3 regions of the Frankia sp. CoBUL1 genome follow, and region 1 is predicted to be linked to each of the others. Evidence: riboswitches for the same ligand, from Rfam matches in the RefSeq annotation. Region 1 holds a riboswitch; each other region holds the start of a gene.
The links. Region 1 has a riboswitch for cyclic di-AMP ahead of AC08OX_RS07960 (transglycosylase family protein). Riboswitches for the same ligand answer to the same signal wherever they lie in the genome.
Positions count from the first base shown of each region.

Region 2: it holds a riboswitch for cyclic di-AMP, as region 1 does, so the genes downstream of both, AC08OX_RS04600 (transglycosylase family protein) here and AC08OX_RS07960 (transglycosylase family protein) in region 1, are expected to answer to the same signal.
Region 3: it holds a riboswitch for cyclic di-AMP, as region 1 does, so the genes downstream of both, AC08OX_RS10620 (peptidoglycan-binding protein) here and AC08OX_RS07960 (transglycosylase family protein) in region 1, are expected to answer to the same signal.

Region 1 is NZ_CDXDOS010000071.1:3,267-14,515, reverse strand. It holds gene AC08OX_RS07970 (DedA family protein) at 294-923, opposite strand; gene fbaA (class II fructose-bisphosphate aldolase) at 1,127-2,164, shown strand; cyclic di-AMP (ydaO/yuaA leader) riboswitch at 3,083-3,295, shown strand; gene AC08OX_RS07960 (transglycosylase family protein) at 3,314-3,991, shown strand; gene AC08OX_RS07955 (transglycosylase family protein) at 4,678-5,397, shown strand; gene AC08OX_RS07950 (DUF3151 domain-containing protein) at 5,483-5,917, shown strand; gene AC08OX_RS07945 (adenylosuccinate synthase) at 6,009-7,292, shown strand; gene AC08OX_RS07940 (hypothetical protein) at 7,430-8,275, shown strand; gene purD (phosphoribosylamine--glycine ligase) at 8,614-9,924, shown strand; gene purE (5-(carboxyamino)imidazole ribonucleotide mutase) at 9,928-10,452, shown strand; gene purB (adenylosuccinate lyase) at 10,449-11,249, shown strand, end outside.
Region 2 is NZ_CDXDOS010000029.1:57-11,305, reverse strand. It holds gene ispD (2-C-methyl-D-erythritol 4-phosphate cytidylyltransferase) at 3-788, shown strand; gene ispF (2-C-methyl-D-erythritol 2,4-cyclodiphosphate synthase) at 785-1,345, shown strand; gene AC08OX_RS04635 (PPOX class F420-dependent oxidoreductase) at 1,451-1,843, shown strand; gene AC08OX_RS04630 (cysteine--tRNA ligase) at 1,892-3,451, shown strand; gene AC08OX_RS04625 (FHA domain-containing protein) at 3,504-4,994, opposite strand; gene AC08OX_RS04620 (hypothetical protein) at 5,070-5,486, opposite strand; gene AC08OX_RS04615 (PP2C family protein-serine/threonine phosphatase) at 5,586-6,701, opposite strand; gene AC08OX_RS04610 (hypothetical protein) at 7,141-7,413, opposite strand; gene rlmB (23S rRNA (guanosine(2251)-2'-O)-methyltransferase RlmB) at 7,705-8,796, shown strand; gene AC08OX_RS04600 (transglycosylase family protein) at 9,002-9,382, opposite strand; cyclic di-AMP (ydaO/yuaA leader) riboswitch at 9,385-9,560, opposite strand; partial or broken gene AC08OX_RS04595 (peptide deformylase) at 10,050-11,249, opposite strand, start outside.
Region 3 is NZ_CDXDOS010000121.1:253-8,834, reverse strand. It holds gene AC08OX_RS10635 (amidohydrolase family protein) at 1-1,003, shown strand, start outside; gene AC08OX_RS10630 (four-helix bundle copper-binding protein) at 1,221-1,577, shown strand; gene AC08OX_RS10625 (alpha/beta hydrolase) at 2,188-2,733, shown strand; cyclic di-AMP (ydaO/yuaA leader) riboswitch at 3,313-3,481, shown strand; gene AC08OX_RS10620 (peptidoglycan-binding protein) at 3,973-4,722, shown strand; gene AC08OX_RS10615 (AfsR/SARP family transcriptional regulator) at 4,935-5,783, shown strand; gene AC08OX_RS10610 (lasso RiPP family leader peptide-containing protein) at 5,991-6,101, shown strand; gene AC08OX_RS10605 (asparagine synthase-related protein) at 6,113-7,981, shown strand; gene AC08OX_RS10600 (lasso peptide biosynthesis PqqD family chaperone) at 8,004-8,321, shown strand; gene AC08OX_RS10595 (lasso peptide biosynthesis B2 protein) at 8,318-8,582, shown strand, end outside.

The DNA.
Region 1 (11,249 bases):
CAGAGGACGGGGCCGGCGCGACGCCGTCCCGCATGGTGCCGCCCGTGCTGTCGAAGCATCGAATCCTTCGGTGGTCGGACCCCCGACCGCATACCTGGATCGATCAAGGTTAGCCGGCCATAGCCAGAAATTGCCATAAGAAAAGGAATTGATCGTCCAATGTGATCTGGTCGTAACGTCGTGGAGACTACCGGCCCACGGATCTCCCGGCAGGATCCGGCGCCGCGGGGCACTGACGGACAACATCCCTGCGCTCCTCGCCCGCCCCCTCGGCGCTCCTCGCCCGCCCCGGACTACCGCGGCCCCTGGTCGGGGAGCCGGCCCGATCGCCGACGCAGCAGCTCGCCGGCGATCCCGGCGATGACGGAGATGACGATCACTACGAGCGCAATCCACACCGCCGCGTCCCGCAGCCCAGGAATGGCTGCCGCCGTATAACCCAGAAGGATCAATCCGGTCCCCCAGACGAGCGCCCCGAGCACGACCGCGATCAGAAAGCGGGACCATGACATCGCCACGGTCCCGGCGAGTACCGGCGCGAACGTCCTCGCCCACGGCACGAAGCGGGCCACAACCAGGGTGATCGGCCCGAACCGCCGGTAGAATTCCTCCGTACGGGCCAGCACCGTGGCGTGCCTGCGCTCCAGGTACGGCCGGCCGAGACGATGCCCGGTGTAGTAGCCCGCCGCCGCCCCGACGGTGGCTGCCGCCGCGACCCCGATCGCGAGGACCGCGACGGACACGTTCGACGCCGCGTCCGCCGCCATCAGCCCGGCCGCGAAGAGAATGGTGTCACCCGGAAGCCAGAACCCGATCAGGATCCCGCTCTCGACGAAGATGACCGCGAAGAGGACGACGTACAGCGTCATCCCGGACAGGCTGCCGACGTCCACTCGACCAGTGTGCCGGCCCTTGGTCGGCACCCGCCGACCAAGTCGGCGGGGACCACATCGCGCGGATCCGCACCGCGCCGGCGACGTCAGCCGCATCCGATCCCGGGACGGGGCAAGGCGTCATACCCTTCGCCCATCAGGAGTCCACGGCGGGCTTCGGCCCGATCCGGCTGCCCTGCACCGCGGGTGCATGGCTGATCGGCGCCCCTACAGGTTCGTAAGGAGCCCCACCGATGCCCATCGCCACGCCAGACGTATACGCCGAGATGCTCGACCGGGCGAAGGCCCAGTCCTTCGCCTACCCCGCGATCAACGTGACCTCGTCGCAGTCCCTGAACGCCGCGCTGCGGGGCTTCACCGAAGCCGGCAGTGACGGCATCGTGCAGGTGTCCACCGGCGGTGCCGAGTACCTGTCCGGCTCGACGGTGAAGAACATGGTCCTCGGCGCGGAGGCACTGGCCGAGTTCGCCCACCACGTCGCGGAGGCGTATCCGGTCAACATCGCCCTGCACACCGACCACTGCCCGGCCGACAAGCTTGACACCTACATCCGTCCCTTGATCGCGATCTCGAAGAATCGGGTGGCCCAGGGGCGCGAGCCGCTCTTCCAGTCGCACATGTGGGACGGCTCGGCGGTCCCCCTCGAGGAGAACCTCAAGATCGCCGAAGAACTACTCGCGGACGCCGCCGCCGCAAAGATTGTTCTCGAGGTCGAGATCGGGGTCGTCGGCGGCGAGGAGGACGGCGTCGTCGGCGCGATCGACGAGAAGCTCTACACGACGCCGGAGGACATGTGGCGGACGGCCGAGGTGCTCGGCACCGGCGCGAAGGGGCGCTACCTGCTCGCCGCCACCTTCGGCAACGTGCACGGTGTGTACAAGCCCGGAAACGTCAAGCTACGCCCGACGATTCTGCACGAAGGACAGGAGTACGTCGCCAGGAAGCTCGGGCTGCCAGCCGGCGCGAAGCCGTTCAACCTCGTCTTTCACGGCGGTAGCGGGTCGGCTCTCACCGAAATCCGCGAGACCCTCGACTACGGGGTGGTCAAGATGAACGTGGACACGGACACCCAGTACGCATTCACCCGCCCCATCGTGGACCACGTGTTCAAAAACTATGACGGCGTTCTCAAGGTGGACGGTGAGGTCGGCGTGAAGAAGGCGTACGACCCGCGTACCTACGGAAAGCTCGCGGAGAGCAGCATGGCGGCCCGCGTCGCCCAGGCGTGTGAGGACCTCCGTTCCGCCGGCACCAGCCTCGGGCGGGCATAGTCCGGCCCAGGAGCGCACGCCGGCTGGCGGGATCGGTTCGTCGGATACCGGCCGGCCTGTCCGCCGGCTGGCGGACAGGCGGACAGATAGCCACCGGCCGCGAAACCAGGCAACCGAGCAACCGCCGCCGCTCGTCCGAGGACATTCTCCGGGCCCCTCGGTCCGACCCTCTCCATCATTTCCGGCGGACGGAACGACCGGCACGCGGCGGACATCCGACCCGCCCCGGTCCGATGCACGACCCGCCGATTTCCCGTACTATGCCGGCCCGCACGGTCCCCCGGTCGCTCCGACGGCTGGGGGACCACTGTTTAGCGGGCGCGGCATCCCGCTCCTCGCGTAACGCCGCCCCCGCCGGCAACCAGCAGGTTTCGGCCAAATGAGCGGACACGCACCGGACCTTCGGTAACCGTTCACCTACCGCCCCGCCCCCACGGAACCCCTTCGCCCACTGCGGTGGCCCGACAGGCGCTTTTTACAGTAGGTGTCCGATTGAATCCGCCGTGTGCAAAAATCACAACGCTGTAAGTTACCGCCCGATTTCCGTTGTTTTTCTCACAAAAACAGGCTTCAATGGACGAAGTGTAGTATCAGGCCGATCACTCGCGTCGATCTCGTAGCAGGGCCGTCACGCCTTTGTCGACATGTCACACATCTGGCCTGATGTGGGACTCTCCGCTCATCGTCGACCATCGGCAAACAGGGTGACCGGCCGAGCACAAATGCCTCCGCACGCCGTACCGCCAGGTTGATGAGCGGGCGCGCACGCGCGATACCAGGCCGCCAGTTCCTACTCAAGCAGGCGCGCCGAGTGTGCTCTTTTTCACGCACCCTATTCAATGCTTGGCGACTCGCCGGGCGGCGTGGTTATGGTTTTCGCCGTGCCCGGCAACAACGTCGGGCATTCGTCGGGCGGCACGCCGAATCCTGCCCCTGGCCGACGATTTCTCGAACCGGGCGGCAGGAACGGGGGACCCATCTCCGAGTATCGAAAGGATTCGATGCTCTCGGGGTGAAGCCATGTGCGACGACCACACGGAAAGGTATTTCCGGTGCGGCTTCCGTCTCCAGGGATCCCTGGCACGGCCGGGCAGTTCCCAGCCCGAATCCGACAGCTCACCTCGCAGGCGTGGGGAAGGACCACAAGACATGTCCGACGCACGTATCAGTGGCCGACAATGCCGCGCCGGTACCCGCAGCCGGGCCCGGGCTCTCGTGGTCGCGCCAGTACTCGCGGCGGCGGTGGGCGGCACCTTCGCGCTCAGCCAGCCGGCCGATGCGGCCACCACCTGGACGGGCCTGCGGCAGTGCGAGTCCGGCGGTGACTACACGACCAACACCGGCAACGCGTACTACGGCGCTTACCAGTTCTCCGCCAGCACTTGGCACAGCCTCGGCTACGGCGGTCTGCCGCACCAGGCTCCCCCGGCCGTCCAGGACGAGGCCGCACTCAAGCTCGCCCGGAGGTCCGGCTTCGGCCAGTGGCCGGCCTGTGGCCGCGGGATGGGCGCCGACCAGCTCGCGGGCGGCTCGTCGAGCTCCTCGGGCCAGGCCTCGCGCACGACGGAACGCCGCGAGCTGACGGTCAGTCCCATCTCCATGAGCACTCCTGTATTCACCCGTAACCTGACGACCGCACTGGCCAGGCAGGTACGTGACGACGTGCGGGCCTGGCAGGCCCGCGTCAACCATCTGGGCTATCCGCTCACGATCGACGGCCGCTACGGACCACGCTCCGCCGCAGTCGCCCGCGCCCTGCAGGCCGCCAAGGGACTCGCCGTCGACGGCATCGTCGGCCCGGCGACCTGGCGGGCCACCTTCCGCTGATCCGCTGATCCTCTCCATCAGCTCCATCAGCTGATCCATTCGCTCCGCTCCCGTGGCGGAGGGACGACCGCCGCGGGAACCGGACATCCCACCCCGGCGACACCGGTCAGGGGATCTCACCTCGACGACGGGCTGGCCCGACCGGCCTCCGGACGATCTCCGGTTGACGGCCCGTACGGGCCGGCCCGTACAACCCACCACCAGCATCACCCGGACCGCACCCTGACATCACCCGGACCGCACCCTGACCGGCCTCCGGCAGGGCCGATCCTCGGCGGGGCCGATCTTCGGCAAGGCCGACGAGGAACAGCAGGACCAGCGAGCCACCTGCGGAACCTGTATGGAAGTGGCACGATTCGCGCGATCCTCACTGGTTACTCCGGACCACCCCGGTTTGCGCTCCATGAGCGGTTCTCGCTAGAGTGCCTCTCACTCGCCTCGTCGGCGAGGCCGCCCGGACGGACGCCGAGTCCTGCCCCCGTACGAGCGGCCGGAACGAACATCGACCGCAGCGGGCAGGAGTGGGGGACCCACATTTCGGGCGCCGCAAGCGGCGTCCTTGGGGTAAAGCCGGTGCGTCCCGGCCCATGGTGGAGAGCGGTTCCCACCCGGGGTCGGATCCTCCGGCCGGGCCATCCCAGCCCGCACCCGACAGCTCACCCCGCAGGCGACGGGATTGGACTGACATGCCCTCTGGGCGTCGTGGCGGCAGACATCGAGCACCGCAGGCCCCATCGCCCGCCGGTCGCATCCTGCGCACCACCGGCGCGGTCACGGCCATCGTCGGCAGCGGCCTCGCGGTCACCGCGGCTCCGGCGGGCGCGGCCACCTCCGACGACTTCGCCAAGCTCCGCCAATGCGAGTCCGGCGGCAACTACGCGGTCAACACCGGCAACGGCTTCTCCGGTGCCTACCAGTTCGACGACCAGACCTGGCACGGGCTCGGGTACTCCGGCCGCCCGTACCAGGCATCGCCCGCCACGCAGGACGAGGCGGCCGCGAAGCTCTACAACCAGCGGGGCTGGCAGCCATGGCCGTCCTGCTCGGTCAAGATGGGCCTGACCAACAACGGCCCGGCCAGTGTCCCGGGCGGCTCCGGTGACGTCATCCAGCAGGCCATCACCCCGGTGGAACCCCCCATAACGCTGGACCGGGCCCGCCGGGAGATGGGGGACGGCTCGTTCAGGGGCACGGTCCTCGACGCGTCCCTCAGCGACGACGTTCGCCCGGACGCCTTCGTCTGGCAGGACAGGATGCGTCAGAAGGGCTTCGTACTCACCGTCGACGGCAAGTTCGGACCGCAGTCGCAGGGCATCGCCGCGCTGTACTCGTACCTCACCCGGGTGAGCGACGGTCAACCCGGGGTCGTCGGCCAGAATCTGTGGAACGTCAGCGTCAGGGCCTGACCGACCGGTCACCGTGCGCGCAGGGCAAGCGCGTCCGGGGTGACCTCCATGACGTGTGCGGCCGGTCGTCGGGCAGGATGCACTCATGATGACGCCGTCCACCTCGGGAAAGCCCAACCTGCTCTCCGGTCCGCCGCCGACGCTCCTGCCCTCCGACGCGGCCGCGACCGATGCGCTGGTCGCCGGTGATCCGCCGGATGCCGTCGCCGCCCGGCTGTCCGCGTTCAGCGTGCCTTGGGCCGCGCTCGCCGAGCTCGCGCTCACCGGCGGACGACCCGTCGAGGCCTATGCCTACGCCCGCACGGGCTATCACCGCGGCCTCGACGCCCTGCGCCGCTCGGGCTGGAAGGGCAACGGGCCGATCCCCTGGTCACACGAACCCAACCGCGGGTTCCTGCGTTCGCTCGCCGCTCTCGGTCGGGCGGCCGCGGCCATCGGGGAGGCCGAGGAGGCCACCCGCTGCCGGATGTTCCTGGCCGACAGCGATCCCGTCGCTGCCAGTGAGCTCGGCTTCACCTGACAGTGAGTTCATCAGGCCGTGTCGGTGGTGGAGACCAGCGAGGATGCCGCAGCCGGCCCCACGACCCCGTCATCCCTAGTAACCTCGCCCGGTGCCTGCTCTTGTCCTCATCGGTGCCCAGTGGGGCGACGAGGGAAAAGGAAAGGCGACCGACCTCCTGGGCGGCGCCGTCGATTACGTCGTCCGCTACCAGGGTGGCAACAACGCCGGCCACACCGTGGTCATCGGGGCGGAGAGTTACGCGCTCCACCTGATTCCCAGTGGCATGCTGCGGGCCGACTGCGTTCCCGTGATCGGCAACGGGGTCGTCATCGACCCGGGCGTGCTGCTGGCCGAGATGGACGGGCTCACCGCCCGCGGCATCGACGTCTCCCGGCTCCTGATCAGCGCGAACGCCCATCTGATCATGCCCCATCACCGGGCGCTGGACCGGGTCATCGAGCGCTACCTGGGCAAGGCGCGGATCGGTACCACCGGTCGCGGCATCGGTCCCACCTACGGCGACAAGGTTGCCCGTACGGGCATCAGAGTGCAGGATCTCCTCGACCCGGGCATCTTCCACAAGAAGCTCGAACTGGTGCTACGGGAGAAGAACCAGATCCTGGCCAAGGTCTACAACCGGCGCCGGATCGAGCTCGACGAGGTGGTCGAGGAGTACGCCGACTACGCGAAACGCCTGCAACCCCACATCGCCGACACCGGTCTGATCCTCGACCGGGCGCTGCGCGCGGGCAAGGTCGTGCTGCTCGAAGGCTCCCAGGGCACCCTCCTCGACGTCGACCACGGCACCTACCCGTTCGTCACCTCATCGAACCCGACCGCCGGCTACGCGGCCACCGGCGCCGGCATCGGCCCGACGAGGATCAGTCGGGTGATCGGCATCATCAAGGCCTACACGACCCGGGTCGGCGCCGGCCCCTTCCCCACCGAGCTGGACGACAAGGTCGGAGAGGAGCTGCGCCGCATCGGCGGGGAGTTCGGCGTGACGACCGGCCGGGCGCGGCGCACCGGCTGGTTCGACGCCGTAATCGCCCGCTACGCGGTGCGGGTCAACGGCCTGACCGACCTTTTCCTCACCAAACTGGACGTCCTGTCGGGCTTCGACCGGGTGCCCATCTGCGTCGGCTACGACATCGGCGGCGAACGGGTTGACGAGATGCCCATGACCCAGACCGAGTTCCACCACGCCAAGCCGATCTACACCGACCTGCCCGGCTGGCACGAGGACATCTCCGACGTCCGGTCGTTCGCCGACCTGCCCGGCGCCGCGAAGGACTACATCAGGGCGTTGGAGGAGTTCTCCGGCGCCCCGGTGTCGGCGGTCGGCGTCGGTCCCGGGCGGGACCAGACGCTCGTCATCAATGACCTGGTCTGAAACGACTGGTCCGGAACGGACCTGATCTGATCCCGCCCGGCGCGGGCCGAGATCCGGTCGGTTCCGGTTGCACCCGGAAGCATTACCATCGACGCTTGGGCAGTCACGCAAAGCAATGACGTCCGGGGGTGGTGGCGGTGGCCGTTGTCAGGTCCCGGCCGTCGGATGACGATCCTTCCATCCCCGGGCAGACACCGCTGTCGCTGCCGGAACCGGCCGAAGCCCCGCAACCGGCCCGTTGGCCACCGGCCGTGAGACGCGGTTACCTGCACCCGACCGACTCCGACGCCTGGCCGGTCGGGTTCTCCCCCACCGGCGAGGCTCTGCCGCAGACCCTGACCGACGTGCTGCTGCGGGGCAGCCACGCCATCCGGAGCTCGAAGCGGGCCGAGGCACAGCGGCTCGAACGCGCCGCGGCCGTCGCCAGTCACGTCGACACCCAGATCCGTGACTTCCTGGACTTCTGCGCGGCCGAACACCTGGTACCACCGGTCACGGTGCGGGCGACCCGCACCACGCCGCACCGCGCACCGGTGCGGTACCGTGCCGGGCGGCCGCTGCCCGCGCTGGACCTGAGCGAGGGCGGGGCGCCACGGGCGGTTACGGACCCGGCGGCCCGGGCCGACCCGGCGGATCGGGCGGATCGGGCGGACGCGGGTGAGGCTGCCGTCGACCCCGGTCGCCGCCGGCGTTGGCCGGGACGGCGGGAACGGCTACAGGCGTGGCCACTGCTGTACTGGCGCTGCGAGAACTTCCCGGCTGCGGGGCGGTCGCTGCACCTGTTCGTCGAACCGGGTGGGCGCGCCTTCGAGGGCCGCGACGATCCCGCCCCGCTGACCGTGCTCGGCCGGGAGGTCCGGGTCTGGCCGGTCGACGCCGCCGCCATCGTCGCGGGCATGGCCGAGGTGGACGCACGCCGCTGCGCGCTGCACCTGGTGCACGGCATGGCCCACCTGCTCTGGCGGTCGGGTGTCGGGCTGTAGTCGCTCAGCGCGGATCGTCCCAGATGATCGGCCGGGAGTCACCGGCACCGACCGGGCACGACGCACACGATGATCAACACACCCGCTACTGTGGAACCGTGACCCGACCGAACTGCGACGACGCGATGCCCCAGGCGGGGTTCGCCGGTTCGCGATGGCACCCGCGCCCGGTCCGGATCTCCGTCCCGGCGCCGCGCGCCAGGGACAACCGGTGACGGCCGCCACCGACCCTCGCGTCCCCCGCGCACGGCCGTGGCGGCGACGCGGCCCGCTCCGCCGGCGTTACCGGGAATTCGCCGCCGCGCACCGGGCCGCTGCTTGCGTCGCGAGGTGAACTGATGAAGATTCTTGTTGTCGGCTCCGGCGGCCGTGAACACGCGCTGTGCCGGGCGCTCGCCCGCGATCCCCGGGTCGGCTCGCTGGTCTGCGCGCCCGGAAACGCCGGAACCGCCGAGCTCGCCGAGCCCCGCCCGCTCGACGTCGCCGACCCGGACGCCGTCGCCGACCTTGCTGAGGCGGTCGGCGCGGACCTCACCGTCGTCGGTCCGGAGATGCCGTTGGTAGCCGGGGCCGCCGACGAGATACGCGCCCGCGGTCTCGCGGTCTTCGGCCCGAGCGCGGCCGCGGCCCGGCTGGAGGGCAGCAAGGCGTTCGCCAAGGAGGTCATGCGCGCCGCCGGGGTGCCCACGGCGGCCTCTCGCGACCACACCGAGATCGAGCCCGCCTTGGCCGACCTGGACGTCTTCGGCCCGCCGTACGTGGTGAAGTACGACGGGCTCGCCGCCGGCAAGGGCGTCACGGTGACCGAAGATCGCGACGCGGCCGTCGCCGCGGTCCGCGCGAGCCTGCGCGGACCGGACGACCGGGTTGTTCTCGAGGAGTACCTCGACGGGCCCGAGGTCTCCCTGTTCGCCGTGGTGACCGAGTCCGGCGCGGTCCTCCCGATGCTGCCGGCGCAGGATCACAAACGGGTCGGCGACGGCGACACCGGCCCGAACACCGGGGGGATGGGCGCGTACACCCCGCTGCCCTGGGCCTCGCACGGCCTGCCGGCGGAGATCGTCGCCACGGTGATCCGGCCGACGGTGGCCGAGATGGCCCGGCGCGGCACCCCGTTCACCGGTCTGCTCTACGCCGGGCTCGCGCTGACCACCCGCGGGCCGCGGGTGGTGGAGTTCAACGTGCGCTTCGGTGACCCCGAGGTGCAGGCCATCCTCGCCCTGCTCACGACGCCGTTGACGGACGTGCTCTCCGGCCGGCGGGCACCGGTGTGGCGCTCCGGCGCGGCGATCAGCGTCGTCGTCGCCGCGCACGGCTATCCGGTGGCCCCCAGGCTCGGCGACCCGATCCGCGGGCTCGCCGCCGCCGGCGCGCTGGCCGGCGTCGACATCCTGCATGCCGGTACCCGTAGGGAGCCGGATGGCCGGATCGTCTCGGCCGGCGGCCGTGTGCTGTCCGTCACGGCCATCGGCTCCAACCTGGAGTCCGCGCGAGGATCGGCCTACGAGGCCGTCAGCCGCATCTCGCTGCCCGGCGCCCATTACCGCACCGACATCGGAGATCCGTCCCGGATGCGCCACGCGGCCGACGTCCGTCGAACGGACATCGCGTCCGGCGAGGATCCCGCAGGACATAGAAAGAAGGAGTAGACCGTGTCGCAGAGCACCCCCGGGCCGGATCATCCCCAGGTGGCGATCGTCTTCGGATCACCGTCGGACACCCAGACCATGAGCAAGGCCGGCGCCACTCTGGAACGCTTCGGTGTGCCCTACGAGCAGGTGTCGCTGTCGGCGCACCGCGCGCCGCGCACCCTCGCCGACTACGTGGGTCAGCTACGGGCCCGCGACATCTCGGTGGTCATCGCCGGGGCAGGCCTGGCCGCCGCGCTGCCCGGCACCATTGCGGCCCTCACCACGCTGCCGGTAATCGGCGTGCCGATCTCCGGCGGGGCGCTGGACGGCATGGACTCGCTGCTCGCCATCGCGCAGATGCCGCCGGGCGTCCCGGTCGCGACCGTGGGTCTGAACAACTCGACGAACGCGGCGATCCTGGCGATCCAGATCCTGGCGCTGGCCGATCCCGATCTGGGGCTGAAGCTGGCCGCGTTCAAGGACGAGTTCGAGCAGGCCGCGGCGGACGGGCTGAGCGCGGCGGCTGCGGCCGGCAGCCAGCCATGATCGGCCGGTACACCCTGGCGGAGATGGGCCGGGTGTGGTCGGAGGCGCACAAGTACGAGCTGTGGTGTCGCGTCGAGGTGCTGGTCATGGAGGCGCACGCCGCCGCGGGCCGCATCCCCGCCGATTCCATCGAGCCGGTCCGGGCCGCCCCCGCTCCGACGCCCGAAGCCGTCGCCGAGGTGGAGGCCGTCACCCAGCATGACGTCATCGCCTTCCTGACCGCCTGGGCCGACCGCACCGAACCCCGGTCCGCCGCCGCCTACGTGCACTTCGGCATGACCTCCTCCGACCTGCTCGACACGGCGCTCGCGCTGCAGCTGGTCGAGTCGACCGACCTGCTGCTCGCCCGGGCGGACACTCTCGTCGCCGCGCTGCGCGACCTCGGTCTGGCCCACCGGAACACCCTGCGGGTCGGCCGGACGCACGGCATCCACGGCGAGCCGACGGTGTTCGGGCACCGCGTCGCGGACCTGGCGTTCGGGCTCGCCCGCTGCCGCGACCGGCTGCGCGCGGCCCGCGCGGACGTGGCCGTCGCCAAGATCTCCGGCGCGGTCGGGACGTACTCCAACATCGACCCCGACGTCGAGGCCTACGTGGCCGACAAGCTGGGCCTCACCGCGGCCCCGGTGGCCACCCAGGTCGTGCTGCGCGACGGCATCGCCTCCTGGGTCGCGGCGCTGGCCGGGCTCGCGACCGTCTGCGAGGCGGTCGCCCTGGAGGTCCGGCACGGCCAGCGCACGGAGGTCCGGGAGCTGTCCGAGCCGTTCGGCTCCGGGCAGAAGGGCTCCTCCGCGATG
Region 2 (11,249 bases), on a different contig from region 1:
TGGTGGGCGAAGGTCACCGGTTGCCGGTGGCGAGCCCCCGGGCGGCGGCGATCGTGCCGGCTGCCGGCCGGGGTGAGCGGCTGGGGGGAGGTACTCCCAAGGCGCTGCGAGCCCTCGGAGGCAGGCCCATGCTGGTGCGCACGGTGGAATCGTTGCGTCGCTCCAGGCTGGTGACGCAGATTGTCGTCGCGGCGCCACCGACGCTGGTCGATGCCGTGGCCCAGTTGCTTGGCGGGGACGTGTATGTGATCGCCGGAGGCGCCGAGCGGGTGGATTCGGTCCGCCGCGCCCTGCGAGCCGTGGACGACGACGTCTCCGTGGTACTGGTCCACGACGCCGCCCGGCCGCTGACGCCCCCCGAGCTGGTCGACGCGGTGGCGGCTGCGGTGCTCGACGGACATCCCGCGGTGATTCCCGTCGTGCCGCTGGCCGACACGGTCAAGGAGGTGGACGCCGACGGGCGGGTGGTGCGTACCCCGCCGCGGGACGGTTTGCGAGCCGTGCAGACCCCGCAGGGATTCCGCCGCGACGTGCTGAGCGCCGCGTATGCGCTCGAGGACATCGCCGTGACCGACGATGCGGGCCTGGTGGAGGCTCTGGGAGTGCCGGTGACGACCATTCCCGGCGTGCAGGAGGCATTCAAGGTGACTCGACCGGCGGATCTCGTGCTCGCCGAGGCGCTACTCGCCCGCTGCGACCCCGCGGACGACGCCCGGCCCGCGGAGGCCCGGTCCGAGGAGCCTCAGTTCGCGGGTGCCCGGTCCGTGGACGCCCGGAGTGGCGGATGACCGGCGGCCCGCGGTGGGACGAGCCCGTCGTGGACGCCGCGCCCATCAGCCGGCAGGCCCCCGCATCCAGCTTGGTGAACACGGTGATCCTGCCCCGGGTCGGCGTCGGGGTCGATGTGCATCCGTTCGCCGCCGGCCGGCCGTGCTGGGTGGCCTGCCTGGAATGGCCGGGGGAGACCGGGCTCGCCGGACACTCCGACGGGGACGTCGCCGCACACGCGGCCTGTGACGCACTTCTCACCGCCTCGTGCCTCGGTGATCTGGGTCGGGTGTTTGGCACGGACCGACCGGAGTACGCGGGTGCATCGGGCGCGGTCCTGCTGGCTGAGACGGCTCGGCTTCTCGGTGCCGCCGGTTGGGCGATCGGCAACGTCTCGGTCCAGGTCATCGGGAACCGGCCCAGGATGGCCGGGCGTCGCGAGGATGCGCAGAAGGCGATGTCCGTGGCCTTGGGCGCATCGGTGAGCCTGTCGGCCACCACCACCGACGGACTCGGCCTCACCGGGCGGGGCGAAGGCTTGGCCGCCATCGCGACCGCGCTCGTCATCCGCGCCTGACGGCGGGCCCGCCAGGCGCGGATATGCCGTTTTGTCATCGACTGACTGCGTGCCGGCGCGGAGATGAGAGGGTGAGCCGACCCTGGCCCCTCCCCGAGGAGTCTGATGGCTGACCGCCTTCCCGAGCCGGTGAGGGCCCTTGCCGACGCCCGGACCTACGTCGTTCTGGCGACGATCCAGCCCGACGGCTCGCCGCGGATGACCGTGCTGTGGGTGGACCGCGATGAGGACGAACTGCTGCTGTCCACGGTGCGGGGACGTGCGAAGGAACGCGACATCGCAAGGGATCCGCGGGTCGGACTGATGTTCCTCGACCAGGGCGATCCCTACGGTTACGTCGAGGTCCGCGGGACCGCGACCCTGACCGAGGAGGGCGGCCGGGAACTGATCGACCGGCTGTCGGTGAAGTACACTGGAGATGTGTACCGGTGGGATGATCCGGATGAGGTCAGGGTGGTCGTCCGGTTCGTGGCGGACCGGGTACTGACGGTCGGCTGACCCTCCCCTTGGGTCCCGTCGATCGAGCGGGGGCCGTACCCTTGACAGATGGGTCTCCACCTCTACGACACGCGCAGGCGGCGTGTGCGGCCATTCGAGCCGCTACGCCCCGGTCACGTGGGCGTCTACGTGTGTGGGCCCACCGTGCAGGCGGCCCCGCATGTGGGCCACATCCGCACGGCGCTGCCCTTCGACCTGCTGCGCCGGTGGCTGGTGCAGTCCGGCCGTTCGGTGACCTTCGTGCAGAACGTCACCGACATCGACGACAAAATCATCATCAACGCGGATCGGGACGGCACCTCGGTCTGGGAGCTCGCCACCCGGCAGACCCGCGCGTTCGACGACGCCTACCGCACTCTCGGGATCCTGCCCCCGACGATCCAGCCGCGCGCCACCGGTCACATCCCCGAGATGATCGCGCTGGTGTCGGCCCTCGTGGAGGGGGGATACGCGTACGCCAGCAGCGGTTCGGTCTGGTTCCGGGTGGGTGCGTTCGCCGACTACGGAGCACTGTCCCACCAGCGACCCGACGCGATGCAACCGTCCGTGGAAGCCGAGCCCGGCAAGGCCGACCCCCGCGACTTCGCGTTGTGGAAGGCAGCCAGGCCCGGTGAACCGTTCTGGTCGTCCCCCTGGGGTGACGGCCGGCCGGGCTGGCATCTGGAATGCTCTGCGATGGCCGGAAAATACCTCGGCCCGGTCTTCGACATCCACGGCGGCGGACTCGACCTGGTTTTCCCGCACCACGAGAACGAACGGGCCCAGACGGTCTGCGCCGCCACGGCCCGCCCGGCGTCGAACGCGGCTTCGGCCGATTCGCCCGGCCCCGGTGGTGGCGAGCCCGGTAGCGGCGAGATGGCGCGCTACTGGATGCACGTCGGCCTGCTGACGACCGGCGGGACGAAGATGTCGAAGTCGTTGGGAAATTCCGTCCTGGTGGCCGACGCCCTCGACGCGGTCCGTCCGCAGGTTCTGCGTTATCACCTGCTTTCCGCGCACTACCGGTCCATGCTCGAGTACAGCGCCGAGGCACTGGCGGAATCCACCGCGGCCCACGACCGGGTGGAGACCTTTGTCCGCAACGCGTTGGACATCCTCGGCGGGCCCGGGGAGGCGGCGGCCCTGGCGGCCGACGAGGTCGTCTCGTCGGTGGCAGGGGCGCAGCCGACGGTGGCCGGAGCCCGGCCGGTGCCGGTTCCCGGGCCGGGTGGTGAGTCGAGGCTCACCCCGCGGCGGGCCTGGTCCGATTTCACCATCGCCATGGACGATGATCTCGCCGTCGGGCGTGCGCTGGCGGCCCTGTTCGGCGCGGTGAGTCAGGGAAACCAGGTGCTGTCGAAGGCCCACAGCCGGGAGCTGGCCGGGTGGGTGGACGTGACCCGCCGGATGCTGAACATCTTCGGTCTCGACCCGCATGAGCAGTGGCCCACCGCAGGTGCCGAGTTCAGGCCGGCGCTGGACGGCGCGATGCAGGTCGTGCTGGATCTGAGGTCCGCGGCCCGGGCCCGACGGGACTACGCGGAAGCCGACGCCATCCGGTCGAGACTGGCAGCCGCCGGCCTGATCGTGGAGGACACTCCAGAGGGCCAGCGCTGGCATCTGGCCTGATCCGATCGGCGGGTCGCCTGCCGCCCCGGACAGCGGCAGGCGACCTGGTAGATCAGCGGGCGCGCAATGTGATGCGCGTCCAGGCGCCCAGGTAGACCCGGTCCCCGTCACGAAGCGGAACGGGCTGGCCGGGCTCGATGGGGTCCGGTTCGTCGTTCAGTCGGGTGCCGTTGGTGGAGCCCGGGTCGCGGACCGCGTAACCGCCGTCGGGCAGCAGTTCGAACAGGGCGTGGCTGCGGGAGATCCCCGGGTCCTCCGGCGCTCCGGACAGGTCGATGTCGGGATGGATGCCACGGGACTCGCTGCGCCGTCCCACGAGCATCTGAGAGCCGGCCAAGGCGAAGACCCGACGAGGGTAGAAGGTCGGGAACGGGACCCGGTGGTCGTCGCCGCTGTCGTAGTACTCGCGCTCCGCCTCGACGATGGCCTCCCAGACGGTGCTGCCCGCCGACGCGCGGTCCCGGTCCCATCCGGCACCACGCCCGGAGCCGGCCCGCGGGTCGTCGAGGACCGCGTCACGGGGGTCGACGTGGCCGCCGCGGGTGCCGCCGAGTTCCGGATCGCCCAGTCGCGGATCGCCCAGTCGCGGATCGCCCAGCCGCGGGTCGGCGCCGGGCCGAGCGTGCCGCGGGTCGGTTGTGTGCCGCGGGTCGGTTGTGTGCCGCGGGTTGCCGGTGACCCGGTCGCCGGCTGGCGCGGGCGGGGCGGAGGCGTCCATGCCCAGCGGGTCCGCACCGTAGCTGTACTCGGCGTCGCGCCGGCTCCGGCGGTGCGTGTCCGACTCGCGATCAAGGTCGCCCCGCGGGTCCGGATATCCACCCGGCGTCCGGCTGTCGCGGCCGGTGGGGTAGCCGCCCCGGTCGGCCCGGTCGTCATGGCCGCGGCTGTACGGGCCGCGATCGTAGGGATCGCGGGGATCAAGGTCGGGGTAGCCGCCCGGGACGCGCTCCTCGCGGCTGTCGCGGCCGGTGGGGTAGCCGCCCCGGTCGGCCCGGTCGTCATGGCCGCGGCTGTAGGGGTCGCGGTCGTAGGGATCGCGGGGATCGAGGTCGGGGTAGCCGCCCGGGACGCGCTCCTCGCGGCTGTCGCGGCCGACGGGGTAACCGCCACGGTTCTCCGGCGTGCCCCAGTCCCGACCGTAGGGATCGCGCCCGTGGTCGATCCGGTCGTCGGGGGCCGGCCGCTCGTCACGCCCGCGTGGGTAAGGGGCACGATCATAGCCACCGGGCGGGCCGTAGGGGTCCTCCTGATAACCGCGGCCCCCCCGGGACTGGTCGGGGTAGCCGTCGCGGCCATACCCGCCATACGCGTCGCCGCCGCGCGGGTCGCCGCCGCGCGGCGGGTCCGTCACCCCGGGCAGGTCGGCTGGCGAACGGCGGATGCCCAACGGGTCGTAGCCATCTGGACCGTCCGCATCCGGGCCGGTCTGCTCGGCTGGCCCACGCCGGCGGTTCCCGTCAGCCGAGCGGCCGGGGGCATCTGCTCCGTAGGGAGCTCGCCCGCCGTCCTCCGGACGGTATTCGTACCTCTCCTGACCACTCATGATCCCAATTCCGCACCGATCGCAGTAGTCGGGTCGTGAGACAGGTGCCCCGTAGGGCATCGTGCCCTCACCTGATCACCGGTTCACCCGGAGGGTCCTCGTCGACCGTGTGTCAAGGACCATCTCATCGATCTTCTTGGCGTTCTTCTTCAACCGAACCGTACCTGTTGTGGCATTGTCGACGTGAACCACCTTCTGTAGGAGGCGGTAGGTGTCTCCGTTGCCGGAGGCGAGCGCCAGCTGAGCGCCGCGTCCGAGCAACAGTGTCGCAGTCGCCTCGTCGTCGGCCCGACGCGCCTCCAGACCCCGTAGCACCGCGGCCGCGAGTTCCGCCTGGTCGGTGTAGTGGGCGACCGGGTCGTTGATCCGGCTCCGCTGGGTCTCATTGTCCGTCCAAACCGCTCGGACCAGCGCCTTTGACGTCACCCGGCCGTCGACGACGAGGCTGACCCGCGCCGCCCGCGCCTCGGTTCCCAGCGCGCGGGCGGGCACCTGGACATTCAAATGGTAGTCGCGCGACTCGATTCCCCACGCGCCGGTACGGTACCGGAAGGTACTCGTTCTGGTAGACCTCCGCGGCGAAGGCACTCATCAGTCCTCCACCCGGGCGGCCACCACCGTGATGTTGTCGTGTCCCCCGGAGTTGATGGCGAAGTCGACGAGGTGGCGGGCGACGTCGATGGCCTCGCAGCGGGGTGGGAGCTGGTTGACGAGCGCGGCCATCACGTCTGGCCGGGACGCGTAGTTCCACAGCCCGTCGCTGCAGACCAGTACCGTGGCCGGCGCCTCGATCGGGAACATCTCGGTGTGCGGCGCGACGTCCTCGACGTCGCCGCCCAGCCAGCGGGTGAGGGTGTGCGCCCGCCGGTGCGTCTCGGCCTCGTTGGCCGGGATGAGCCCCGCGCGCGCGGCCTCGGCCGCCCAGGTGTCGTCGGCGGTCAGCCGCTCGCACCAGCGCGGACCGAGCAGGTAGACCCGGCTGTCGCCGACCCAGCCGACCGTGACCATGCCCGGCCCGTCCGGGGTCGGCGGGGTGACGATGGCCGCGGCGAACGTGCACGACGGCGCCATCCGCCCCTCGGCCGCGCTGAGTTGGGCGATGGTCGCCTGGGCCGCGTCGACGGCGGCGTGCAGCGCGGCCTCGGCGTCCTCCGGGGAGAACCCGCCGACGACCGCGCGGGGCGATGTTCGCGGCTTCTTGTAGTCGGCATACGACGGTTCGAGGATGTCGAGCATCTCCTCGGCCCGGCTGACGCCGCGCGACGGGCGGGTGCCGTGGTGGACGGGGCGCCCCGGGCCGTGGGCACGCACCGCATCCGCGAGGACGGCCATGGCGGCGGTCGCCGCGGCGGCCGAGGCCTGCCCGGAGCCCGGAGTGGTCGATACGCCGTCACACACCACCGCGATCAGCGTGCCGTACACGACGGCCAGGCCCATGGCGTCCTCGTTGGTGGTGTGCCGGACGCCGCGGTCGCACACGCCGGCGAGCTGGCCGAGGTCGACCTCGCTGTGGTCGGCGTCGCCGTGGCCGGGGTTCGGACCCTCCAGCCCGTGACCACAGACCTCGCAGTACCGGTCGTCGGTATACACCGGTGCCGCGCACACCGGGCAGCGACCCAGGTCGTCGTCGAGTTCGAACGGCCCGCTCCCGGTGATCTGGTAGGCGACCGTGGGGGCGTCGTCATGCGGGTTGAGGTCCACCGTCATGCCGCCGGGAGAAAGCGGACGCGGCCGGAAACAGCCGGGAGAACGCATGCGGGCGGTGTGCGCAGAGCCATGTGCTGGGTGCCTCCTGCCCCTGACGATCGGGTCGCTGACGGCCGGATCGTCGATGCTCGCCGTGGCCGTCTCGGGACACCGACGGCGCGCGCCCGATGATCGGCCGAAGTGGTCGCACTCGTCGAGCTGGTCATCACACATTCATGAAGACGTATTCCCCCAGCTTCCCCCACGGCACGTCGAGGGTGTAGATCGCCGTGCCGGCGACCTGATCCGACGCGCCCGCCATCGTCGGCGGGCGACCCTAAAAGAGCGTAAAGGCCGGGGGTGGATGGTGGCAGGGCCCCCGCATCCCGGGGAACCCCGGGCCTGCTGATCGGCGTGGTCACGCGGCCGCCGCTCATGACCCGCACCTCCGCTCGCGTCGTCACGTCGTCTCCCCGGGTCCGCCTGGGCCGCCTGGGCCGCCGGGCCGGGAGGTGGCGCTCAACGTTCTATGCCGGGCATTCTCCAGGAATGTCACCGCCGCGGCGGTGACACCGCCAGGTCGGGGAGCACACCCGCCGAACGCCCGCGGCGGCGTGCCGCGCGGCCCGGCCGCCGTGACGAGCGCGGTACCGTAGGCCTCCACTCCGCCGAGCATGGTGAGACTGGCATCGAGATCGTCGATGTTGATCAGGTGGCACCCCGCCTTCGCCATGGGTCACCACCGGTCTTCGGCCCGCGACCACCCGGCGGCGGGTGGAAGAACGATGCGCACCTGACCCTCCTGACGCCGGTGAGGAGCGGCCGGACCACATCAGGTCGGGCCGTGGGCCTGCCGGCCCTCAGGATAGGGCGCCGGATCCCCGGAAACGGCCATGTCGAGGTATGCCCATGGCAGAGCTCCTCCGCCGAGTTCCTGCCGAGCGCGCCCCGACACGGCGGTGTCGTCCGCCGTATACCGTGGTCACATGGTCATTCCCCGGGCGTGTAATGGTCGGTGGTCCTGATGGCCGGTGCCGCTCGCCGGGACAGCGGGATCGCCCGCGGCGGTCAGGGCGGTCGGGCCGCCAAGGCCGGTTCCCACCGCAAGGGGGCCTCCACGGGCAGCGGCGGTCACGGCCGCAAGGCGCTGGAGGGCCGTGGGGCCACTCCGCCCGCGCAGCTGCGCCCCGGCCATCCCGCCCAGCGTCGTGCGGCGGCGGCTGCTGCGGCCCGTTCCGCCTCGGCCGGAGCCGAGCGGAGTCGAGCGGCCGCCGGCCGGCGCGGGGATGGTGGCCGCGCCGTCGCAGCTGCGGCCACCACCGGGCCGAGCGCCGTGGGGGGTTCCGCGGGGGCCGGGCGCCCACGGCGGACCGAGGGCGACGAGCTGGTGGTCGGGCGCAACGCGGTGGTCGAGGCGCTGCGGGCCGGGGTACCGTCGTCGACCCTTTTCATCGCCGGCGGGCTGGACTTCGACGAGCGGCTCGCCGACGCCCGCCGGCTCGCCGGGCGGGCCGGGATCGCCGTGGCCGACGTCGGCCGCACGGATCTCGACCGGATGTGTGGCACCGCTCCGCATCAGGGTCTCGCCCTCGTGGTACCGCCGTTCCGGTATGCCCATCCGGATGATCTCCTCGCCCGCGCGCGCTCGTCTCCGCCGGGTCTGCTGGTGGCGTTGGACGGGGTCACCGATCCTCGCAACCTCGGGGCCGTGGTGCGCTCGGCCGCCGCCTTCGGTGCCCACGGCGTCGTCGTCCCGGAGCGTAGGGCCGCCGGCGTGACCGCCGCGGCCTGGAAGACCTCGGCGGGGGCTGCCGCCCGGCTGCCGGTGGCGCGCGCCACCAACCTCGCCCGCACGCTCGTCTCCTACGCGGCGGGCGGCCAGTTCGTTGTCGGTCTGGCCGCGGACGGTGAAGTGAGCATCGACGAGCTCACGATGGCGACCGACCCCCTCGTCCTGGTGATCGGTTCCGAGGGATGCGGGTTGTCCAGGCTGGTCGAGCAGCGCTGCGACGTGAGGGTCCGGATCCCCATGGCGGGTGCGGTGGAGTCCCTCAACGCGGGGGTGGCCGCCGGGATCACGCTGGCCGAGATCGCCCGCCGCCGTCGGATCGGCTGAGCCGGCCGATCGGTGGGTCCGCCGGGTCTCCGCCGGGCGGGGCCGCGGAAGTTGAGCTGGCCGACGTCGCCGTGACCGGGAAACCGTGACCGGGAAACGTAGCGTGCAGCCCCGTGTCCCGTCCGGGACACGGGGCTGCTGGCCGCGCGCCGATCAGTACCTGCCGGGCGTGGACGGTGAAGGCTGGTGCGGGAAGCCGGGCAGCTCAGATCTTGTGACCCCAGCACGGCTTCGAGGCGTACCAGGGGCTCGTCCCCTGCTGGGCGTACAGGATGCGGGCGCGCTGCCACTGCTCGGCGACGCTGGCGTGCTGCGGCAGACCCTTGCCGCCGACCCCGCGCCAGGTGCTGGGCAGAAACTGGAACAACCCGCCGGCGCCGATGGAGTTGACCGCGCGGGGGTTCCCCCCGGACTCACACGGGATCACCTTGGAGAGGAAGTGGTCGGCGTTCGTCGACGCGCTGGCCGGTTGGGACAGCGCGAGGCCACCGCCGATCGAGGCCGCGAGAGTGGTGGCGGCGATCAAGGCCCGGGAACCGAGCCTGATGCGGTTGAGGCCACGAGCGAGCGAACGAGCGTTGGACATTGAGTTGCCCTTCCCCACGCCTGCGAGGTGAGCTGTCGGGTTCGGGCTGGGAATGCCCGGCCGCGCATCGCGGCTTCACCCCGAGGACGTCTTTTATCGGCGCCCGGAATTGGTTCCCCCGCTCCTGCCAAAGGTTTGATTCTCGTCGAGCGGGGGCAGGATTCGGCGTGCCGCCCGACGCATGCCATCAGGTGACGGCACGGCAACGAACATAGCTGAGAGTGACCCGGGGAAAACAAGAGTACGTGAGGATGCACACAGTGCACCCCACTTACTTGTCCCGATCTTTTTAATGGTGTTTCGCGCCCGCGTGCGCGCCCGATCCTAGAGGTTGTTCAGTGGGCTGAAAATCCCCAGTTCGTGGCTGGGTCGTCACGCTGACGGTAAACAATAAGCGATGCGTGGAGAATCTGTTCCGCCGCGTGGCGATCGAGCCTCCACTACCCGCTGCCGGCAGTCTCCAACCAGGTTCCGAAAAAATCTGTGTCGACGTTCCGGCGGACCCGCACCTATCGCCTGCTTTCCGGACTATACGGCACGAGGGAACCATGTCATATGTCGGATCTACCAGTCCGTGTCGGACACCCGGTCCCGGCGCTGCGCCGTCGGCACGTCGGCACGTCGGCATGCCGCCACGCCGCCCGCGGGGCGGGTGCGTTCGGGCTGGTCAGCGGTTGTAGGACCAGGCCGAGCCGGTACCCCGGTACTGCTCCACCGGGATCGGTGTGGTTCCGGCCCGCATCCGATCCGTGTAGAGCTGACCGTGCAGGTGATCGATCTCGTGAGCGACGAGCCGCGCCAGCCCCTGCCGATAGACGGTGATGTGCCGGTTGCCATCGATATCGGTGTGTTCGACGTGCAGCTCCAGCGGCCGGGGGACGAGGCCACGGACGTCGAAGAAGCTCAGGCAGCCCTCGTACTGCTCGTCAGTCTCCCGGGAGGTCTCGATGACGTTGGGGTTGAGCAGCGTGAGCGTGTCGCCGCCCGCGGTACGCACGATCGCCGCGGCGCGGTTGATGCCGACCTGCGGCGCGGCGATGCCCAGGCCCTTGCCGAAGGTGTGCAGAACGGACACCCGTTCGAGGGCGGAGGACAGTTCGGTGACGACCCGGCGCGCGTCTTCGGCCTCGTTGGGCAGGGCGAAAGGGCGGGCCGGCTGCCGCAGGATCGCCTCACCCTCCTGCACGATGCCGACGGCCGCCATCTGATCGCTGGGACGTGTTCCGGTCTCCGTGGCCGGATCACGTTCCGGCACGGTGGCCCGGAAGTTCCATTCCAGTCGGTAGCGGGCGTGCAGCGGCGGCTCGGTGGTCGACCAGGTGAAGACCCGTCGGTCGCCGGAGTCGGTGCGGGCGATTGCGGTCCGCAACGGGAAGGCATCGGCGGTCATCGACGTCTCCATGCCCCAGACCACGGGATCCAGCTCGGCCGGAAAGTCCAGCCGGACCGAGAGGAAACTCGTCGGTACCCGCACGGCACGCTGGAACCACGGCCCCCACTTCTCCCTGCTCACCTGGTAGCTGTAGTTGATCCATGCCGATTCGCCGGGATAGAGCGGAAATCGTCCTCGGCTGTTCTCGAAGAGCAGCCAGACCTCCTTGAGCGCGTCCCAGTCGGTCTTGACCTGCCAGGCCATCTGCTCGCCGCCACAGTGCGCGCTGAGCTGGAGGTCCTCCCAGCGCAGCGGATCGGATCGGTACAACCGCGCGGAGCGTTCCGGATCTCCCGGGAACCGGTCGACCGATATCCGCATCAGATACCGGGTTACCGGTTCGCTGCCGGCGTTGAGAAGACGTCTTCGCTGGTGGGCGACGTACATGCTGTCGTCGTAGCGGAGTTCGGCCCGGTCCTCCTCGACGACCAGGCC
Region 3 (8,582 bases), on a different contig from region 1:
CGGCGGCGCCGACGCCGGCATCCGGGACGCGGTCAGCGCGGGCACCGTGCCCGGACCTCGGCTCGCCGTGTCCGTCGTCGGGCTGAGCCGGTCCGGGCGGCACGGTGACGGGGCGATCATCGGTCCCGGGCTGGAGTCGGCCGAAGATGTTCTCATGCCGGACTATCCCGGCCGGCCCCCGCATACCGTTACCGAGGCGGGCAGCCTGCCGGCCTCGGTGCGGGGCATTCTGCGGGCGGGTGCGGACTGGATCATGATCTACGCGAGCGGCGGGGTGATGTCCGCCCGGCCGGGGCAGCCCGAGCCGCAGTTCAGCCCGGTGGAGCTTGCGGCCGCCGTCGCGGAGGCCCGGCGGTACGGACGTCCGGTGATGATGCACGCCTTGGGCGAGCGGTCGATCGAGGCCGCGGTCGCCGCCGGGGCGCGTTCCATCGAGCACGGCATCGGGCTCACCGAGCCCGTGGCGGCCGCCGGGGTGACGCTCGTCCCCACCCTGTCGCCCTACCAGGACCTGGCGGCGCTGGCGGCCACCGGAGTGCTGCCGGGCTGGGCGGTGGACCGAGCCGAGGCCACCGAGGCCGCGCTGGCCGGCACGATCGCGGTCGCTCGCGCGGCGGGGGTGCCGATCGCGCTCGGCAGCGACGCCCGGCACCGCACCCGGCACGGCACGAACCTGGCCGAGATCAGCCGGCTGCGCCATGCCGGGCTCACCCCACCCGAGGCGCTGCTCGCCGCGACCGCGACCGGAGCCCGGCTCTTCGGACTGGGTGAGGGAGCCGGCCGCATCGCCGTCGGCTCCGCCTTCGACGCGATCCTGCTCGACGCGGACCCCGGGGACCTGTCGATCTTCGAGCGGCCGGGCGCTGTGAGCGGAGTGTTCCTTGGCGGTCGCGCGGTGCTGCCCCACCCGCGGCTGCCCGGGAACCTGGTCCGCCCCACCATGGTGATGGAAGAGGTGCCGAGAATCGCTCCCGAGTGGCCCGCGGCGTCGCAGCCCGGCTGACTCTCCGGTTTTCCGGAATGTTCACGAAATATAAAAAGAAATACCCTTAGTATGGCTCGCGGGATTTCGTCGGATCCGCTCTGGGACGGCGATTGACCGAGATGCGGATCGGCCCCTGAAAGCTATCGTCGTAGGGGCCCCGCTGCCGGCTGCCGTCAGGTGGTCCGGGCCATTCGCTGGTACGGGGTGCCGCGTCTCCAACGCCTGGAGGGTTCTCATGCAGCACGCTGAAATGATCAATAAGAACATGCGGAAGGCCATCGAGGAGTGTATGTCCTGCTCGGCTCTGTGCGAGGAGACGATCTCCTACTGCATGGACATGCCGGGCGCCATGATGGAGCCGGCGAACATGCGGCTGATGATGGACTGCGCGGCCGTCACCAGGACCTGCGCCGACATGATGTGCCGGATGTCGCCGATGCACGGGGAAATGTGCGCGATGTGCGCGCGGATCTGCGTGATGTGCGCTGAGATATGCGAGAGGATGCCGCAGGATCAGCAGCTCGCCAAGCTCGCCGGCGCATGCCGGTCCTGCGCGGAGAGCTGCAACACGATGGTGGGCGCCGCCGCCTGAGCCGCGTCCGGCCCGACGGCGCCGGGGCGCAGCCGGCGGTCACCCGACTCCGCCCCGGCGTCCGGCTGTGCGGCGGCGCGCGGCACATGATGCGCGGCCACCGGTCACGACCGGTGGCTACGGTTACGTATCCTCGGACGGACATGGGGTGAAACACCTGAGTAACAATGTTGACCATGTTGACAGGTAGCCGTCGGATAGGCAAAATATGGTCATGTTCTCCTCGGTGGATCGGATGACCCCCCTGGTCGTCCGTGGCCACATTGACTTCCTGCGAGTGGCCTCGTCCGGTTGTCCGGCCCGGCCGCTTCACGTGCTTTACTAGCCTCCTCGGCTTTCCCTCGCTCTCGGTGTTCTCTCTGGCGTTCTCCTGATTCACGGTCGCTCGATGGGGCTGTCTGTAGATCGTCATCGCCTGCGTGGACGCCAGCTGCCTCGGTATCGATGTCCGGTCAGTACCGGGTACATCTCTGGACGGTTTTCGATCGGAGCATGTTGTGTCGTCCCTGGCTTCGTCATCATACTTTCGTCCGCGCCCCCGTGGATATGTGGGGGGCCGGGAACCCGTTACTGGCCCAGTGGTGATCCCACCCACTCGAGAAGAGCCAGTGTGGTCCTTCTCCCCGGTCGTGGAGAATCCGCCGAACATTTCGAGGGCCTAGCTTTCCGGCTCGCGCTCGACGGCTATCAGGTGACGTTTCTCGACCACGGGAGAGACACCGTCCTCGCCCTTGGTGAGGCGTGTCCCCCCGATGGTCCGTTCGTCCTGCTGGGTTCGGACAGCGGGGCCCTGCGGGCGTTGGTCGGCGCCGGTTCGCCAGCGGTCCGGCCGGATGCCCTCGTGTTGCTCGACCTGCCGCTGGTGTACCGGAAGATCGCGGGCGAGGATCCGGGACAACCGATCCCACGGTCGCTTCCCGACCTGCCGATCCTGTTGCTCCATGCCGAGCGCGACGAGGTCAGCCCGCTTGCGCTGGCGCGCATGATGACGCGGACCGCGCGCCGGGCCCGGCTGGCGTCGCTGCCCGGGGGGCATGGCGTGCTCGCCGGCCCCGGCCGGCGTGCGGTCGGCGCGCACATCCTGCTGTTCCTCGAGAACCTCCGTGTCCCGCGGCTGACCCCACGGCAACGGCAGCGGGACCGTTCGGTCGACTGATCTCGCCCGGTGCCGGGCGCGCCCGCGTGCCGGTCCGATGGGGGTGTGCCTTCGCGGGAGGCCCAACCGCTCAGCAGGTGTTTCCTCGGCGGGTGCCGGCGTGAATCACGCGAATCCGCGGGTCAGTCGTCTGTCCCGTACCGCATCGTCCGTTTTCCAACGGCGCCGGCTTCGAGCCGCAGGCTCGAAGCCGGCGCCGTTCGCGTTTGCGTACCCGTCCGCACGCCACCCGACCCCCGGGCCAGGCTTCCGCTTGCCGGGCTTGCCGGGCTTGCCGGGGGTTGCCGGGTTGGGCTGCCGGACGGCCGGGCGGTCCCGGTGACTACCGGACCTCGTGGCCACCGGTCCCCGTCTCGACGGACCGGTCATATCGCCAAGATCCGGTCGTGACGGGTGATCTGCGTCGCTACCGGTAGCTGCTATTGATGTCCGAGAGTTGCGGCATCGCAGTGTTATGCACGCATCGTGACCAACATGCGCCCAGATTCGGCACAACTCGTACTTGTCACTACGGTCTGTAGTTCGCTACGGTTGCGGGGTATCAACAGCTCCGGGCCGACGCCGAGTTCTGTCCACGGTCCGCAGCTCCCTCCGAGAGATCTTGGGCAGAAGCGGGGGAACCACGTTCCTCCGGGTGGCTCGTTGCGTGCCGCCCTTGGGGTTAAGCCGTTACGCGCACGCCGCGGAAACGGCCGGGCTTCCCGGCCCGAACCCGACAGCTAACCTCGCAGGCGTACGGGAAGGACTCGACGTTGCCTGTGTTTCAGGAACGCTCGGCTCCGGTCTTCTGGACCGTGACGCCGTTCGGCGCGACCCGCGGTGCGTCCCCGCCATACGGGGCGCCGTTCTCGCCCTGACGTCTTCGCGAGAACGTGCCATCCGGTCGGTGCCCGTACCGGCCGATCGCGCTGACGCGCCATACCACCAGCTCGGCTGAAAGCCACCCGGCCTCGTCGTCTGTGGTCGGCTGACCCCTGCCGCCCACCGGGCCCGTCAGGCCTGGAACGGAATGACCACGGCCGCCTGCCGTGCTGTTCAGCCCATCGAGCCCGGAATCCCCAGGGCGCGTCGATCGGTCGTCCCCGGTCGTCCCAGGACGTCCTCTCGGCGTACCGGGAGACCGGCACTGGGTGTTGCCCTTCTCCAGCGCGGTCGTCTCCGCTCGCCCTCCTTCGAGCGGCATCCCTCCCCTCGATCACCCGTCTGTGTTCGACGACACCGAAATGAGATGTCAAAGAAATGGCCAAGGGAAAGCATCGGAAACGTTCCACCCAGACCCGGGGCGCCGTTGTCGCCGCCGTCGGTGTGATCGGCGCCGGCGCCGGCATTTTCGCCACCGCGAGCCCGGCCCGGGCCGCCACCACGGTCCCCGATGTGACGATCGCCAGCGCGGCCGCGAACGCGGGACTGCCCGACTGCCGCGGCGTTCCGCTGGCCACCTGGGTCGCGGTGGCTCTTGCGGAGTCCGGCGGCAACCCCTACGCCCACGCCACCTACGGCGAGGACTCGCGCGGCCTGTGGCAGATCAACATGCGGGCCCACGCCGGCTGGGTGGGTAACCGCAACCTCTACGACCCGGCCGTCAACGCCTGGGCGGCGAAGAAGGTCTGTGAAGGCCAGGGCATCACCGCCTGGAGCGCCTACACCAACGGCCTGCATTACCGCTACCTGGCCCGGGGACAGGCGGCGGCGGCCGCCGTCTCGCGCGGCGTGCGGTTCACGAACATCTCCTACTCCTCGCTGGCTGCCCCGGCGCGTGCGGCCGTGGTGGCACCCGCGGCCCGCTACCCGTCGCTGGCCGTCGGCCTCGGGTTCCGTCTCGACGTCCACCAGATCCAGAAGAGGCTCGCCAGCCTTGGCTACCCGATCAGCGTGGATGGGAAGTTCGGGTATCAGACCAACCACATGGTCAAGGACTTCCAGCTGAAGCATGGTCTGGTGGTTGACGGGATCGTCGGACCGCAGACGCGGGCGAAGCTCGGGATCTGACTCTGATCGAGGCCCGCCGACCGGGCTCCGCTGCCGTCGGCCGGTATTCCCGACCCACCCAAGGGCGCTGCTCGATATCCGCACGCACCGGATGACTACCCGGGGTGAGGTGGGGGTATTCAGCCACCGGGCCAGCACCGGGCCGGGAGACGGCACCGGCCCGCACGGGACCAGCCGGCCCGCACGGGAAAACCGAAACGGGGGCCCGATCGATGAGAGCCACGATGCTCGACGACTACCTACCTGAGGCGAGTCCGAACGCATCCTCCGTGACCGGGGCCGGTCTCCTGTTCGCGGTCCTGGGGCCGCTGGAGGTGCGGCGATCCTCGGGCGAGCAGGTCCGCATCGACCAGCGCAAGAAGCGCATACTGCTGCTGGCCCTGCTGCTGCACGCCGGCCAGTGGGTGAGTGTGGACGGGATGCGGCTCGCGCTCTGGCAGGACGCCCCGCCGCGCTCCGCCGGGGGCAACATCAAGACTTATCTCTCGGAGCTGCGGCACACCCTCCGGCCGCCCCTGGACACGTCCGGAGCCGGGGGGAACGGCCCCGGACGCATCGAGAGCCGGCCGGGGGAGTACCGCCTGGTCGTCGCGTCCGGTGAGATCGACGCTAAGCGGTTCGAATCGGCCGCCGAGCAGGGCCGCGCCGCCGTGCGCGCCGGCTCGCCGGAACGCGCTGCCGGGTTTTTCGAAGGCGCCCTCGCGCTGTGGCGGGGGGACGCGTTCGACGAGCTCCCGGCGGAGATCGCGGGCGCGGAGGTCCTCCGGCTGGAGGAGGCTCGCTGGGCGGTGTGCGAGGACCTGATCGACGCCCGCCTGGCCCTCGGCGAGTACGACCGGGTGCTGCCGACCCTGCGGGCGCTCACGGTCGAACATCCGACCCGGGAACGTCTCTGGGCCCAGCTGATCCTTGCGTTGGAACACACCGGCCGGCGGGCCGAGGCACTGGCCGAGTACCAGACGGTCTACCGGCGGCTGGTGACCGAACTCGGGATCGAGCCCGGTGTCGAACTGCGGCGTGCCCATCAGCATGTACTGAATCCGGACTCGTGGGTCACCTGATGCCACGGCCGTGCCTGCCGAGCCGTGCGCCGGAAGTCAGCTGAACCGCCAGTGAACCCGGCGGGGGAATTTCAACCATACGGGCTGGACCAGCCGGCCGGCGCCCGGGCCACGCGCGCGGCGCCGCCGTGTATCGCCACCGGGGTGCACCTCACCGGGGTGCACGCCACCGAGCGAGGGCGCGCGGAAACCGCTGAGGAGAAGACGATGAAGGCTATCTACCTCCCCCCGCGACTGGAAGATGCCGGCAGCTTCGCCGCAGTGACGAACGGCCGCTGGGGCTGGGGGCGTGACTATTCCTGGCGGCGTTTTGCGTGACGGCGGCCGGGGTGGAGGTGGTCCCGATTCCGTCCTGCTGGTTTCTGGTGCTGGCCGACCGTGATCCCGTCGTGCGTCCGCCGGGGGCTCGTCGCATGCTGCGCTATGCCTCCGGGCGGCCGTGGATCGTCGGCGACTGGCCGGACGATGCCATGGTCAGTGCCGTCGCCGGGCGCTCGCGGCTGGCCCTGATCGGGTGTGCCGCGACCAACGCGCGACAGCTCCTGCGGCTGCTTCTCTCGGCCCGTGACGTGCACGCTCTCGACCTCGCGCGCGTCGTGGCCGGCGACTACCACGTGATCGCCGAGATCGACAGCCACCGTCGCATCCAGGGCAGCCCGACGGGAACCCGGCGGGTCTTCACCGCCCGGTTGGGCAGCCACCTGGTCGCCGCCGACCGCGCCGACGTGCTCGCCCGGCTCACGGGCGCCCCGCTGAACCGGACGGCGCTGGCTTTGTCGCTGCTCGACCCGTCACCGCCCCATCCGCTCGATGACCTGGTGCTCTGGGAGTCGATCGACGCGCTGCCCCCGGATCACTACCTTCTCGTCGGCCCTGACGAGAAGGCCACCGTCCTGCGGTGGTGGCGTCGACCGGCACCGGTGCGGTCCCGCACGGAGGGGGCGCCGACCCTGCGGGCGGCTCTCGCCGAGGCCGTGGCGGCGCGGGTCGCCGGCGGCGGGACGGTGAGCTGTGATCTGTCGGGCGGACTGAACTCCACCTCGGTGTGCTGCCTGGCCGCGCGCGGCCCCGCCGACGTGGTCGCGCTCACCGGGATTGCCCGCGATCCCGGTGACGACGACGCCGCGCGGGCCACGTGGGCCGCGGCCACGTTCCCTGGCGTCACGCGCGAGATCCTGCCCGCCGCCGGGCTTCCCCTCGTTTACGACGGCATCGCCGACGCCGACGAACCGCTCGACCGGCCGTTCGTCGGCATCGGCGACCGGGCGAAGCTGCGCGCGGGTCTTGACCGGGTCGCGCTGTACGGGCCGCGGGTGCACCTCACCGGGTTCGGTGGTGACGAGGTCGCCTACGGCTGTCCCGCCTACCTCCCCCGGTTGTTGCGCCGCCGGCCCCGGCGGGCGCTGCACGACCTGCGCGGACACCGAGCGCAGGAGGGCTGGCCGTGGATGGCGTGCCTGCGAATGATGCGGCCGCGCGGCTACCGGGACTGCCTCGCCGACATGACCGATGCGCTCGACCAGGCCCGCCGCGCCACGGTCGGCCACGCGCGCCGTCCGGCCGGTTCCGCCGGTTCCGCCGGTTCCGGCCGATCCCACCCGGGCGTCCTGGCCTCGCTCGACTGGGCCTTTCCGCCTGTGGTCCCGGGTTGGCTCACGCCGACGGCCCTCGACCTGCTGACCGGAGCGTTCGCGGAGGCCGCCCGGCGCGCCCGGCCGCTGGCCGAGACCCGGGACGGCCACGCCGATCTCTTCGCCATCCGCGCCGGCGCGGCGGTGTTCCGGTTGTTCGACCAGCTCGCCGATCCGGTCGGCCCGCCGCTCGCCGCACCCTTCCTCGACGAGCGGGTGGTCCGGGCGGCGCTGGCGGTGCGGCCCGAAGAGCGCACCGGTCCGTGGGAGTACAAACCGTTACTGCAGGAGGCCATGCGCCGGCTGGTGCCGCAGGAATGCCTGCGCCGCGAGACCAAGGCGGATACCGCCGCCGAGGAGGATCAGGGCCTGCGCGCCAGTCAGGACGTCCTGGTGAAGCTGTGCGATGACAGCCCGTTGGCCGATCTCGGCCTGATCGAGCCGGACGCGCTGCGCCAGGCGTGCCGATCTTCGTCCGTACCTGGTCATCGCCACCAGGCGCTGCGACCGACGTTCGCGGCGGACGCGTGGCTGCGGGTGCTCGCGAGCCGGCGGGGCCCTGACTGAGCTACCGGAGGAGTGAGTGATCATGGTGACGTTGCGGCCTGACGTGGTGCGGGCGCCGACCCAGTACGGAGCGGTTCTCCTCCATATCGACAACGGCCGATACTGGACCCTCAACCCCTCGGGTGATCTGGTGCTGCGGATCCTGCTCGACGGCGGCGACACGGCAGCCGCCGTCCGCGGGCTGTGTGAGACCAGCGAGGTTGACCCGGAGACGGCGCGCCGCGACGTGGAGGGTCTGCTTGCCCAACTCGCGGACGTGGGCCTCATCGAGGCCGAGCCCGAGTCCCGATGGTCACCCGAGACCGAGGCGGTCTGCGATCCCCGGACGCAGGCCCGGTGACCGCGCCGATGGTGGTCGAGCGGCCGGAGGCGAAACCGTCCCTCGCTCGTCGGCTCGGCGCGCTGGTCGCCGTGGGGATCGCGCGGGTGCTCGCGACCCAGTCGCCGGCCCGTATCTGCCGGGTGCTCACGGGGGTGGGCGCGGGCGCCCGCCCGGCCGGCTATGACACCGCGCTCGCCGCCCGGCAGGCGGTGACAGCCGTGAGCCTCACCTGCCGCGGCGCGCGGGGCTGTGTTCCCCGCTCGATAGCGACCGCCCTGC